2 regions of the Methylophaga sp. UBA3603 genome follow, and region 2 is predicted to be linked to the other one. Evidence: riboswitches for the same ligand, from Rfam matches in the RefSeq annotation. Region 2 holds a riboswitch; the other holds the start of a gene.
The links. A riboswitch is a leader RNA that binds a small molecule or an ion and turns the genes downstream of it on or off. The one in region 2 is predicted to bind cobalamin.
Positions count from the first base shown of each region.

Region 1: another riboswitch for cobalamin. It lies ahead of B4F66_RS07080 (cobaltochelatase subunit CobN); the one in region 2 lies ahead of B4F66_RS05725 (hypothetical protein).

Region 1 covers NZ_DFMC01000008.1:349,653-356,067, reverse strand. The annotation lists gene B4F66_RS07095 (calcium/sodium antiporter) at 1-905, shown strand, start outside; gene B4F66_RS07090 (M48 family metalloprotease) at 963-1,985, opposite strand; gene B4F66_RS07085 (LemA family protein) at 1,988-2,566, opposite strand; cobalamin riboswitch at 2,760-3,067, shown strand; gene B4F66_RS07080 (cobaltochelatase subunit CobN) at 3,167-6,415, shown strand, end outside.
Region 2 covers NZ_DFMC01000008.1:48,725-55,139, forward strand. The annotation lists gene B4F66_RS05700 (cobyric acid synthase) at 1-773, opposite strand, end outside; gene cobD (threonine-phosphate decarboxylase CobD) at 770-1,759, opposite strand; gene cbiB (adenosylcobinamide-phosphate synthase CbiB) at 1,752-2,660, opposite strand; gene bluB (5,6-dimethylbenzimidazole synthase) at 2,657-3,319, opposite strand; gene B4F66_RS05720 (cobyrinic acid a,c-diamide synthase CobB) at 3,316-4,608, opposite strand; gene B4F66_RS05725 (hypothetical protein) at 4,608-5,183, opposite strand; cobalamin riboswitch at 5,239-5,441, opposite strand; cobalamin riboswitch at 5,521-5,716, shown strand; gene B4F66_RS05730 (TonB-dependent receptor domain-containing protein) at 5,778-6,415, shown strand, end outside.

The sequences.
Region 1 (6,415 bases), 300 kb from region 2:
AAATGGCTGTCAGTGTCAAAGCGGCTTTTTCCGGTCAGGCTGAACTGGCCATCGCCAATGTGGTGGGCAGTAATATTTTCAATATTCTGTTTATTCTCGGTCTCGCGGCTTTAATCATGCCGTTGATGGTTTCACAACAATTGATCCGTCAAGACGTACCGATAATGATTGGCATCAGTTTTGTCGCGTTGTGGATGATTCAGGATGGCACCATTGGCAAACTTGAAGCAGCCATTTTGTTAGCTGGTGTTATTTTATACACGGTGTTTCTGTTTTATCAGGGCAAAAAAACGGGCATTGATGCAACAGTAGAGGTTGATGAGAAACCGGCACCGACCTGGCTAAATATATTACTAATTATCGTCGGATTAGCCTTGCTGGTTTTGGGTGCGCGCTGGTTGGTTCAAAGTGCGGTGACGATTGCCTCATCGTTTGGTGTCAGTGAAGCCGTTATTGGCTTAACCATTATCGCCGCTGGCACGTCACTTCCAGAAGTCATGACCTCTGTTGTTGCGACCATCAAAGGTGAACGGGATATTGCTATTGGTAATGTGGTAGGAAGCAATATCTTTAATATTCTGGCGGTATTGGGTTTGTCGGGTTTGTTTTCCCCTACTCCATTACTGGCAAGCGAACAGCTGATGCAGATTGATGTACCTGTTATGTTGGCTGTGGCGATTTTATGTTTACCCTTATTCTTTTTGGGAAGCACGTTAAATCGATTTGAAGGCTTCTTATTCCTGGTGTTATATGTCGCCTATGTCTGGTTTACCATTGCAATGGCCTTGTCTTTACCGTACCTCCCACAACTGCAAGCCGGACTAGTCTATGGATTGGCTCCACTGGTTGGCTTTTACGTGTTACTTTGCCTGGTAAACGATTTATTACGCAGACGCTATAATTAGTGTTAACCATTATCTCTCACTTCAAATAGGTATTATTTGGGGTGAGGGATAATTATTTTATGGAGCATTTTCTATCTCAGGCCAGCCGTTAATCTCCGGGTCAAACCCGGGTTCCAGCGCCTGTATTCGTTTTACCAAAGGTGGATGTGTAGACAGCATTCCAGACATTTTATTTGAAAGCTCGGCAAACAACATGTGCCTAGCCTCTTCCAGTTCATCATGTCTGACTTTATTGGCACCTTGTTGACTGAGGGCCCCTATTTTTTTTAACGCGCCCGCTAACGCAATAGGATCACCGGTATAACGTGTGGCATCCGCATCAGCAAGATATTCACGTTGACGAGATATCGCTGCCTGCATGATTTTTCCCATAAAAGCCCCTAGTAATCCCAGTAGAATCAGAGCAATTCCGATTAACAGTATTTGAGCACCACCTTTTCTGCCGCGCCCACCTGAATGCATCAGAATCCGTCCGACAACATAAAGTGCCATCAAGCCGTGAATCAAACCGATTACACGAAGGTTGAGCCGCATATCGAGGTTACGAATATGAGCAAATTCATGGGCGACTACTGCTGTCAGCTCATCACGATTCAATAACGTTAATGCGCCACGAGTCACGGCAATAGCCGCATTATCGGGAGAGCTACCCGCAGCGAAAGCATTAATTCCGGGTTCGTTTTCAATGATAAAAACCTGCGGTGTCTGAATGCTGGCTCCCAGCGCCACTTCCTCAACGATGTTTTGATAACGTGTAACCAAGGGATCACCGGTTATCTCGTTAATATCAGTCGCTCCCAAAGCCTGAGCAACCTTTGCACCGTCACCGCCCATGGTGACTATTTTCCAAACAGAGGTCAGAACAATCACCATAGCAACGCCGGCAGCAACCAACCCAAATAGTTGCCAGTTAACCATTAATTGTTCAGTCTGATTAATACTGTCGCCGCTCATCCTGACAGAAGCCAGCGAGGCAATCACGGCTGCAATCAACGCCACAGAAAAAATAAACAAAGTCATCATCAATCGACTTTGTTTTCGGGCATATGCACCCAGTTGATAGCTGCTCATTGCAGCCATTTTTAAAACTCAACCTTGGGCGCGTCTTGAATCGCTTCACGGTCATCAAACTCCAGCTCTGAGGCGCGAGTAAAGCTGAACATATTGGCTAGGATATTGGTCGGAAAAGTTTCCAGAACATTGTTATATTCAAGCACCGTATTGTTGTAGCCGCGGCGCGAGGCTGCCACTTTGTTTTCAATGCTGGTCAGCTGTTCCATCAGATCACGGAAAGCACCATCCGCTTTCAGATCCGGATAAGCTTCTGATAAAGCGAAGATGCCGCCCATTGCTTTACCTAACACACCTTCAGCCTGTCCAAGCGCCAGCATTGACTTTGCATCGCCCGAGTCGGTTTGATCACGCATTTTTTCTGCTTGATTGCGGGCTTCAATTACCCCATTAAGCGTTTCCTGTTCATGCTTGGCATAGCCTTTAACGGTGCTGACCAGCTGCGGAATCATGTCGTGACGTTGCTTAAGTGTAACGTCTATCTGTTTGAATGCATTCTGGAAGATATTGCGATGCCGAACCAATTTATTGTATTCAATAATCACATATAAAATCAGCAGGCCGACAATCCCTAGTAATATCCATTCCATATTTACTCTCCTTCTATTGAATTTAATGTCGTGATTGATTATGGATTAGTTACCCATAGTATTAAACAGCTTACTGACTATGAAAGCTAAGGGCTATTAACGTTCAGCCAAATACTATCTCAAAATCACGATCAGTCTTATTAACGTATTACTGCCAATATCGCATAGTTTGACTGATTACCATTTGTCTGTATTATCGCAGGCAGTTTCAGGTGCCTTTATTGCTACATGTGATTAAGGTTAAACGGGAAACAGGTGCGCCTCTTATTTGGTTATTCCTGTACTGCCCCCGCAACGGTAAACAGTTATTTCATTGCTCTGGTCGCTATCTGCCTGATAGATCGACAGTCACTGTACTTAACAGTATGGGAAGACGAGACATGATGCCGAGGATCTGTTTTTATCTTTCATCGCCAACATTCGTAATGGCCAGTAAAGAAAATCAGCCCCCAATATGGCTAAGCTGTAAGTCCGGAGACCGGCCCGAAGCTAACTAAGGAGTCGTGGCGGGGTGCCTGAACGTTCCGAGATTACACCCATACTGTCCCCTGCCCGCTATTTACCTAACTGGTAGCTGCTTTTGCTACGGCAGGATGTCTGATGTCTTATATTGTTAAATATCGCTTGTGTTTTCACCGACCCATTTTTCTATTTGCCCTGTTGTTTTCTCTGATAACTTCAAGTGCGTATGCCAGTGAGCATCATGTAATGGTTATTGTGTCAGATCGCTCTGCCCCGACTTTGGTCTCTGGAGCACATCAATTATTACAACAACAGCCTGATGCAGACATTCAAATCCGCACGGTCAGTCAGCTTAATGCTTTGACTGATGCTGACTTACAGCAATTGATTGATAACAGTGCAAGCATATTAGTGGTTGGTGTATTTGGCGATCCTGTGGAACGATTACTCGTTCGGCAATATAACAATGATCAAAAACGCTATGTTTTACATAGTGACCAGCGGCTTATCGAATTAAATAGCGATCCGGTTACACAATCTATTCCTAATCATATCTTGAGTGATAAAGCCTCATTAAGCACAACAACTCTGTTAGAGGCCAAACAGGTTCAATATCCCGAGTATGCTAACTGGTTACAGGCTCGTGCTTACTGGGTTAACCGTTCGACAGAGAATTCACGCAGTCTGCTGGACATGTTGCTCACAGAAGGCAGTAAAAAAGCCGAATTACAACCTGTTGGGGCTTTACGCTTTGCTTTGCATAAAGACGATAAAACTCAATGGTTAAGCCCAACTGAACTAGCCAAACAACTTGATACAACAAATCCTGTTGTCTGGTTGGTCGATCATGATACCGGCGATTTAACAGGTGAATGGAAACTGCATCAGCAGTATTGTCAGGCGCTGAACAGTCAATGTGTTTCCGTATTGGCCGCCTGGGGCGAACCCAGTGTTGAGGCTATTGAGACGATCAAAAAGGTGATGAACAAATCTTTGCCAAACACACCATGGGGAATCGTTTCTTTTCAGGACTTTGTGATTGGTGGTGGTGATGGTCGTGAGCAGGTTGAACAATTATTTACTGAGCTTAATGTTCCGGTTTTAAAAGGTATTCGTCTTAATAAATTAAGTGAGGCGGATTATGCCTTATCTTCACAGGGTATTCCTCGCGATTCGATTCATTATCGGATTGCCATGCCGGAGTTGCAAGGTGTCAGTCAGCCACAGATTCTGGCATTGACCGAGCCTGCAAAGATGGACCCACAAACCGGGGCCCAGCTGACGCAAAGTCTACCAATTAAAGAACATATAAACCGTCAGGCACTGCGCATGCAAGGCTGGCTGGCTCTACAACAAAAAGACAATGCCGATAAGCGTGTCGCCATTGTGTATTACAACCATCCCCCCGGTAGACATAATATCGGTGCTGATAATCTGAATGTGCCTGAAAGTCTGCTGGAAATATTGAATAGCCTGAAAAATGCAGGTTATCAGACTGGTGAGCTGCCAAAAGATGCGGAATCTTTGCTGGATATGCTGCAACTTAAAGGGGTGAATTTACCTGAAGACGCACAAGCATTATCAGCGATGTCCAAGGTCGCCAACACCATGACAGCGGATGAATATCAACGCTGGTTCAAACAGTTACCGGCAACTGTTCAGGCTGAAATGATTGATGGTCCTTTGGCAGCATTACAGCAGCGGATGCGTGATGCTATTGAGCAGGCACTGGCATTGGACAGTGTGACAACTCGCCAATCTCAACTCAATTTGCTAACGGCATTTATGCAGCAAACATCCACGGATCTGCATCATGCACTGGATGGTTTACGTCATCCCGGCCGCAGTCGAGCATTGGATTTATTAAATCAGCTGGAACAGGATTATCAGCAGATCATCGATGCAGCTGCTCAAGGCCATCAGCCCGACTGGCAGCATAGCGAATCCTTACATGATGCATTATTGGAAATGCAGATTGAAGGTATTCGCGGTTGGGGTGAAGTACCCGGCAAAGTGATGGTCTGGGATAATCGATTACTGATTCCCGGCGTGCAATTTGGCAATGTGTTTATCGGCCCGCAACCACCGCGTGGTTGGGAGATTCACGAAGAACTGTTGCATGCCAATATGTCTTTCCCTCCGCCACATCAATATCTGGCGTTTTATCACTATATTCAGTCGCAATTTAACGCTGATGCCATGGTGCATGTTGGTCGACATTCAACCTATGAGTTTTTACCCAAACGCAGTGTTGGCCTGGGTGAAGATGATTATCCCACTATTATTGCCGGTGATGTTCCTGGTCTATATCCTTATATAGTTGATGGTGTCGGTGAAGGCATACAGGCCAAACGCCGTGGTCAAGCGGTAATTATCGATCATTTGACTCCCCCGCTCGCCGTCACTGAACTTTATGACGATCTGCTACAACTACGTCAGTTGATTGAAAGCGCCGAAGCTGCTTCAGATAAAGCCACACGGGATCGGGCTATTCGCAGCCTGCGTGAACAAATCGAAACTATGGGTCTGCGTAATGAATTGATCGCCAGCATGGATGAAGAGCTGCAAGTGCGTGGTGCCGGTTTCGATGAAATTGATGATGATTTTCTACTGCATGAAGTCGGTCATTATCTGACAAATTTTCAAGAGACCTTTATGCCACTGGGTCTGCATGTATTTGGCCGGGATTGGTCCGCGGATGGACTCGATACCATGATGAACTCAATTCTGGACAACACCGATTCCAGCGAGGCTCAACGTCAAGCTATCTATCAAAAATTGCAAATGTCTCCAGCGGCTGAGATTGAAGCGCTTTTGAATGGTTTGAATGGTCGTTTTATCTCTCCGGGGAAAGGCAATGATCCCATTCGCACGCCGGATGCTCTGCCCACTGGCCGTAATTTTTATGCGTTGGATGGCAGCCTGCTGCCAACCCGTGTGGGTTTTGATATCGGTCAACAACTGGCCGCACCGGTCTTGGCCGGCGAAAAGGGCAATATTGAAGGTCATGAAGTAGGCGATCGCAATAAACAAGGGGTGATTTTATGGGCCTCTGATTCAGTGCGGGATGAAGGTGCCATGATTGCGTTTGGTATGAAGCTGCTGGGTGTCCGCCCGATATGGAATAGCCGTGGCATTATCAAAGGTCTCGAACGTCTGCCATTAAATGAGGAACAACCACAGCGGCTGGATGTGTTGTTTACCACTTCAGGTTTATTCCGGGATTTATATGGCGAACATCTGGTATTGCTGGATAAAGCCAGCTTATTGGCCTTGGATGCCAGTCGGGATCTGATTATCCGTGATTATCCTGCTTTGGCTGTCGCCCTTAACGCTGCTTTGGAAGCTTTAGGTGAATGGCAACAAGGCGGCGATGAAGCGTTGGAT
Region 2 (6,415 bases):
ATAACCGGCACGATAACGTTCAGCACATTGTCGGCTTTTTCTACCTGCGTAATATTAATCGCATCCTCGGCCTCCAGATGCAGGCCATGGAGATAGGGCAGAACGCCTAGAACCGGCTTGCCAGTGCGTTGCTCCAACCAGTCCAGACCGGATTGTAATAAGCTGATATCACCGCGAAAGCGATTAATTACAAAGCCTTTAACACGCTGTTGCTCAGAAGCTGACAGAAGATCCAAAGTACCCACCAAGTGAGCAAATACACCGCCACGATCAATATCAGCAACCAGGATCACTGGACAGTCCACGGCTTCAGCGAAACCCATATTGGCAATATCCCGATCACGCAGATTGATTTCTGCCGGTGAACCGGCACCTTCCACCATTACGACATCATATTGTTTAAGCAGACGGGCATGCGATTCTAATACTGCAGTCATCGCGGTTTGTTTATAGTCGTGATAAAAGCGGGCATCCATGTTGGCAATGGCTTTGCCATGAATAATGACCTGAGCGCCGGTATCACTGTTGGGTTTTAGTAAAACCGGATTCATATCGATATGCGGCGGCAGTTTGCAGGCCTGGGCCTGAACGGCCTGAGCACGACCAATTTCACCACCATCTGCTGTAACAGCACTGTTCAACGCCATATTCTGCGGTTTAAAGGGTGCGACAGAGTAATCCTGTTTGACCAGCCAGCGGCATAACGCGGTTACCAGTGTGCTTTTACCAGCATCCGATGTTGTCCCCTGAACCATTAAAGTCTTAGCTGTCATGGTTGTTCGACCTTCTGTAATGCGGTTTCCAGACGTAGCCAGTCCTGTTCAGTAGCCGGTAAGCCAAACCTTAAGGCTGCCGGTCGATCGAATAATCGACAGAGAATACCTTGTTGGGCCAGTTGATGATGAATGCTGGCAGCATGAGCGGTTTTAACCCATTGAAATAAGGCGCAACCGCCGCTGGGTGCTAATTTATATTGACCGAGCAGCTCTGTCAGTCGTTGGGCATGTTGCGGTAAATACTGACGCGATTGCTGTTGCCAGTTTTTATCAGCTAATGCCTGCGAGGCAATCCATCTGGATGCTGTAGCAATCGGCCAGGGGCCAGATTTTTCGGCGATTTGCTTTAACAAATCAGGGTGTGTGATCACAAACCCGACTCTTACACCGGCCAGGCCAAAAAACTTTCCCAGCGAACGTAAAATGATTAATCCATGCTGGCAGGGGAATGGTGCCAGACTTTGCTCTGGTGTGATATCAAGAAATGCTTCATCGACGATCAACCAGCCATTACGCATTTGCAAACGTTGTTGCCAGTTTAATAAACGTTGTCTATCAAACGTTTCACCGCTGGGATTATTCGGGTGAATAACAATCACCACATCAAACATATCAATCTGTTGATCCAGCTCAAAACTTTCCAGCGCGACCACTTCATGACCGGCTACCTGCCAGCAATGACGATGTTCTTCGTATGCTGGTGAAAGGATAGCAACGTGACAAGCTGATCTTAATGTCGGTAAGATTTGTATGGCGGCCTGCGATCCGGCAACTGGCAGAATATGTTCACATTGATAATACGCTTTAGCCTGATCGATTAAATCATCTTCATTTTCAGGCAGTCTTGCCCAAATTTCTGCCGGGATCTGTTCTGGTACGGGCCAGCCGTTTGGATTTATACCAGTAGATAAATCCAGCCAATCCTCTCGAGCAATGCCATATTGTTTGGCATAAGCTTGAATTCTGCCGCCGTGATTAAGCATAAATGATCCCCGTAACAATCCCTATGACGGAAAGCCATAACAACACACTGTTAGACACTAATCTTAGAGCACGCACAATATCATTTGCTTCAGCAATATTTGACGTGCCGAGCATGGGGCGTTGGTGCCATTCACCGTGATAACAAGCAGCCCCACCGAGTTGAACATCCAAAGCGCCCGCACCACTGGCCATTACCGGACCGGCATTTGGACTGTCCCATAACGGTGCTTGCTGATGCCAGCAGCTCAATGCCTTTCGCGTATTGCCAAGCAGGGCATAACTTAAAGCGGTCAGTCGGGCGGGTACAAAATTTAATACATCATCCAACCGAGCTGCCGTTTTACCAAAATAGAAAAAGCGTGGAGTTCGATAGCCCCACATGGCATCCAGCGTATTGACCAGACGGTAGGCAACCGCTCCGGCTGCACCACCGATAACAAACCAGAAAAGCGTACCAAAAACGGCATCGTTACCATTTTCCAGCACGGATTCAATCGTCGCTTTATTCACATCAATATGATCTTTATCACGACTGACAATTCGGCTGGTCAATGTTCTGGCGTGTTTGATATCGCCTTGTTGCATGGCATGCAGAATAGGCCTGGCATGGTCAAATAGACTGCGATGACCCAGGCACAGCGTTAACAGCACCACGGAACATAAGGTGCCCCAGAACGGAATCTGGCTGATCAGGTAAGTAAGAACCGTTATTGGAACCACACAAATGACCAATGCCAGAATACCCAAAAAAAACTGAACAAACCGATGATGATGGGAGTGATTAAGACGTGCTTCGATTTTGTTCACCAAAGTGCCGAAGCCGACCAGAGGATGGAACCGTTTCGGTTCACCGACAAACCAGTCAATGATCAAAGCGCTGAGCATGATAATAAAGGTCATGACTTAGTATTGTTTTCCCAGCGGTTTTCAAAGATAAGTTCATCCAGAGGCTGACGTTGTCGCCAGTTTTCCTGCTCCAGCATGGGCTGTTGGTAAAAATCATCAACATGACCCAGACACAGAATCGCCACCGGGCAGGCCCCATTAGGAATCCCCAATAAATCGGCTAATTTTTGGGGATCAAATAAGGAGACCCAGCCCATGCCCAATCCTTCGGCACGGGCAGCCAGCCACATATTCTGAATGGCACATGAGACCGATGCCAGATCCATTTCCGGCAGGGTGCGGCGACCAAAAATATGCGACTCACGTTTATCCATCAACGAGACAACCAACACTTCAGCGCAATCCTTGATGCCTTCAACTTTCAGCTGCAGAAATTCTGTTTCACGCTCACCCAACGCCTTGGCAGTCAGCACTCTTTCATTTTCAACGATTTGATGAATAGCATTGCGGATGCCGGTATCGGTAATCCGAATCATCCGCCAAGGTTGCATCAGTCCTACGCTGGGAGCCTGCCAGGCTGCTTGAAATAATCGCTGCAGAATATCCTGATCGATTGGATCAGCAATAAAATGCCGCATATCACGACGCTCACCAATAGCGCGATATACAGCCTCACGATCCTGGTGATTAAAGCGGTATTTATCCTGACTCATGGGGTAAACCAGCGGGCAATGAGTTCAGGGGCTGACGGAAAATAAAAGTGGATATAGCTGGCGGTCAGGCGTTGTTGCTGAAACACGGCTTCACTGACTTTATTGCCGTTTGGGCATTCAGCATAGAGGATAGCTATGGGTTGATTTTCCAACAAGGAATGGTGGTAGGTATGACCACGTAAAGTGTAATTATCATGAGTAACTTGTTGCAATGCCAAGGCTGTCAGTCTGGCTTGTAATTTGGCATCAGCGGCCAGCACGCCACACATTTCAGCTTGTTGGCCATGCTTATCGGTTAATGTGCGGCACAAATACAGCATGCCACCACATTCAGCCACAACTGGTTTATTGGCATTAATGTATTCACATATCGCCTGACGCATCGACATATTTTGGCTGAGTGTTTCCAGATGCAGTTCAGGATAGCCACCAGGGAGATAAAGGCTATCTACCTCAGGAAGCGTTGTATCCGTTAACGGGGAAAAAAATATCAGCTCAGCACCCATAGCGGTTAAACAATCCAGATTTGCCTGATAAACAAAGGCAAACGCTGCATCCTTAGCCACCCCGATGCGAAGATCTTTTAATAATGCGGGTAAAGCTTCAAAAGGCTGATTGTTGATTTTGATTTGCGGTAAAACAAATTCGGGATTCAGCTGCAGGCTATCTGCCAGTCGGTCCAGACGCTCAGTCAAATCCGTGAGTTCATCAGCCTGAACCAAACCCAGATAACGGCTGGGCAGACTTTCAATTTGACGAGGCATATTAGCAAGACAAGGTAAATCGTTAGGTAAAGCGGACGTCAGCATTTCAGCATGTCTGGCACTGCCCACACGATTGGCCAGAACACCAGCCAACGTCACATCCTGACGAAAGTTGGCTAAGCCGAATGCTAAAGCGGCAAATGTTTGTGCCATGGCACTGGCATCAATGACCGCTAACACCGGGATTCCTATAATGGCAGCTAAATCAGCTGTGGAAGGCGTACCATCAAACAAACCCATCACGCCTTCAATCAGAATGATATCTGCCTGTTTGGCGGCGTCGGCAATCAATTGTCTGGAGTGAGTTTCACCGACCATCCATAAATCAACTTGATAAACCGGATGGCCGGAGGCAAATGACAGGATCATTGGGTCCAGAAAGTCTGGACCCACTTTGAAAATTCGGACCTGTTTACCCTGACGTCGATAATGCCACGCCAAGGTCGCGGTAACGGTTGTTTTACCTTGACCTGAGGCGGGGGCAGCAATAATCAGCGCAGCGCAGGTTTGCGGCTGCTGTGACATTAACGTAGCTGATTACTGCGCTGGCTCAAATTCGCAAAACGGAAGCTGATATGAATCACCGCGGCAGCAGCAATATAAAAGCTTAATTTACTCAGGTTGCCAGGATAGGACTGGACAAACCGGGTCAGATACTCAGCCATGGTTGGATCGACATAACGACCTGAAAACCAGTAAAAACCACCGCCACTGAACAGGCCGGCAACTGCGGTAACCGTCACCAGCGTCATCGCCAGTGTAAACAGAGCAGTCCAGTTAAATTGGTATTTGGATTGAAACCAGCGACCTGCCAGCCACAAACTTCCATATGCAGGCAGTAAAAAGCCATAAGATGGCGAAACACAGAAATTACTGGCGCCGCCTATGTATACCGACATCAAATCCAGCACAACAGCCAGACCTAAAAAAGCCGGAAACCACAATTTTGAGGCCAGATAAAATCCGGCGAGCATAAATACTGCCCAGGAGGCGCTGGGTAAAACGTTGATATCGGCGAAATGATGACCACGAGTCATCACCATTAATAAGACAAGAAGTGCAGCCACGATCAGTTGCTGACGTAGAGATAATAACGACATTGAGGTTCTCCGATGTGCTCACCCGCACAACTTGGTTAATAGCATTTTCGGTCAACAGACCAGGATATTTCAGGCCGGTCTCCGGACTCATGAGCGGTGTTGTCACCGGTTGAACACCTTCCCGTAATAGATACAGTGGCGTAACGTTCAACCTGAACTCATTTACCGTTGCGGGGGCAGTGTCGGGTTTATCCAATGTTTGGCTGCACCGACTTCCCGTTTCATCACTTTCGCGACACCTGAAACTGCCGACAGAATAAGGATTAGCAAGCTATATTGTCAATTTGGAAATCATTAATTGTCCTTATCAGGTTTGACGATAAGCCATGGGAGATTTAAGATGCGCGCCTCTTCAGGTGCTTTGATATCCATCAGAGTTAAACGGGAAGTTGGTGAAAATCCAACACTGCCCCCGCAACGGTAAACGTTGAAAATGCATCCAATCAGCCACTGCGTATTAATCGTGGGAAGGCGGATGTACTGGCGCAAGCCACAACGTGAGTCCGGAGACCGGCCTGAAGTTCATCACAACCGAATCGTGTTGTGTGACTTTATTAACCTGGATCGCGGGTGAGCGTATCCCTAGGAGACAATATGAAACCTTCAACAAAGGCCATGCCTTTGCGTGTCTGTGCACGACTGACTTTGGCGGCACTGGCTACTTCCACCTTCTCTGTTACGGCTCTGGCTGAACAGGAATCCCTTGATGCAATGACGATTACGGCAAACCGTATGCCCACGGAAAATGTATTGGCCCCGAATACCGTTATCACACGTGCGGATATAGATCGTTTGCAGATTAATAATTTGCCCAGCTTACTGTCACGGTTTCCAGGTATGGATATTTCAAATAGCGGTGGCTTGGGGAAAAACAGCAGTGTCTATTTACGAGGCACAAATTCAGATCATGTGCTTTTTTTAGTTGATGGGGTTAAATGGCATTCTGCTACATCAGGAGGGGCTGCCATCCAGGACTTTCCGGTAAATCAGATTGAACGAATTGAAATCGTACGTGGACCGAGGTCTGGTTTGTATGGTTCAGAGGCGATTGGTGGCGTCATTCAGATATTTACCCGGCAAGGTAAAAACCAGGATCCAACTCCCTATGCTTCGGTGGATATTGGTAGTCATAATACTAAACAGGCAAGTGCGGGCGTAAGTGGAGGTAATGAAACGACTCGTTATCATGCCAATTTCTCGCATCAATCAACCAATGGAATTAATGCCAGAGA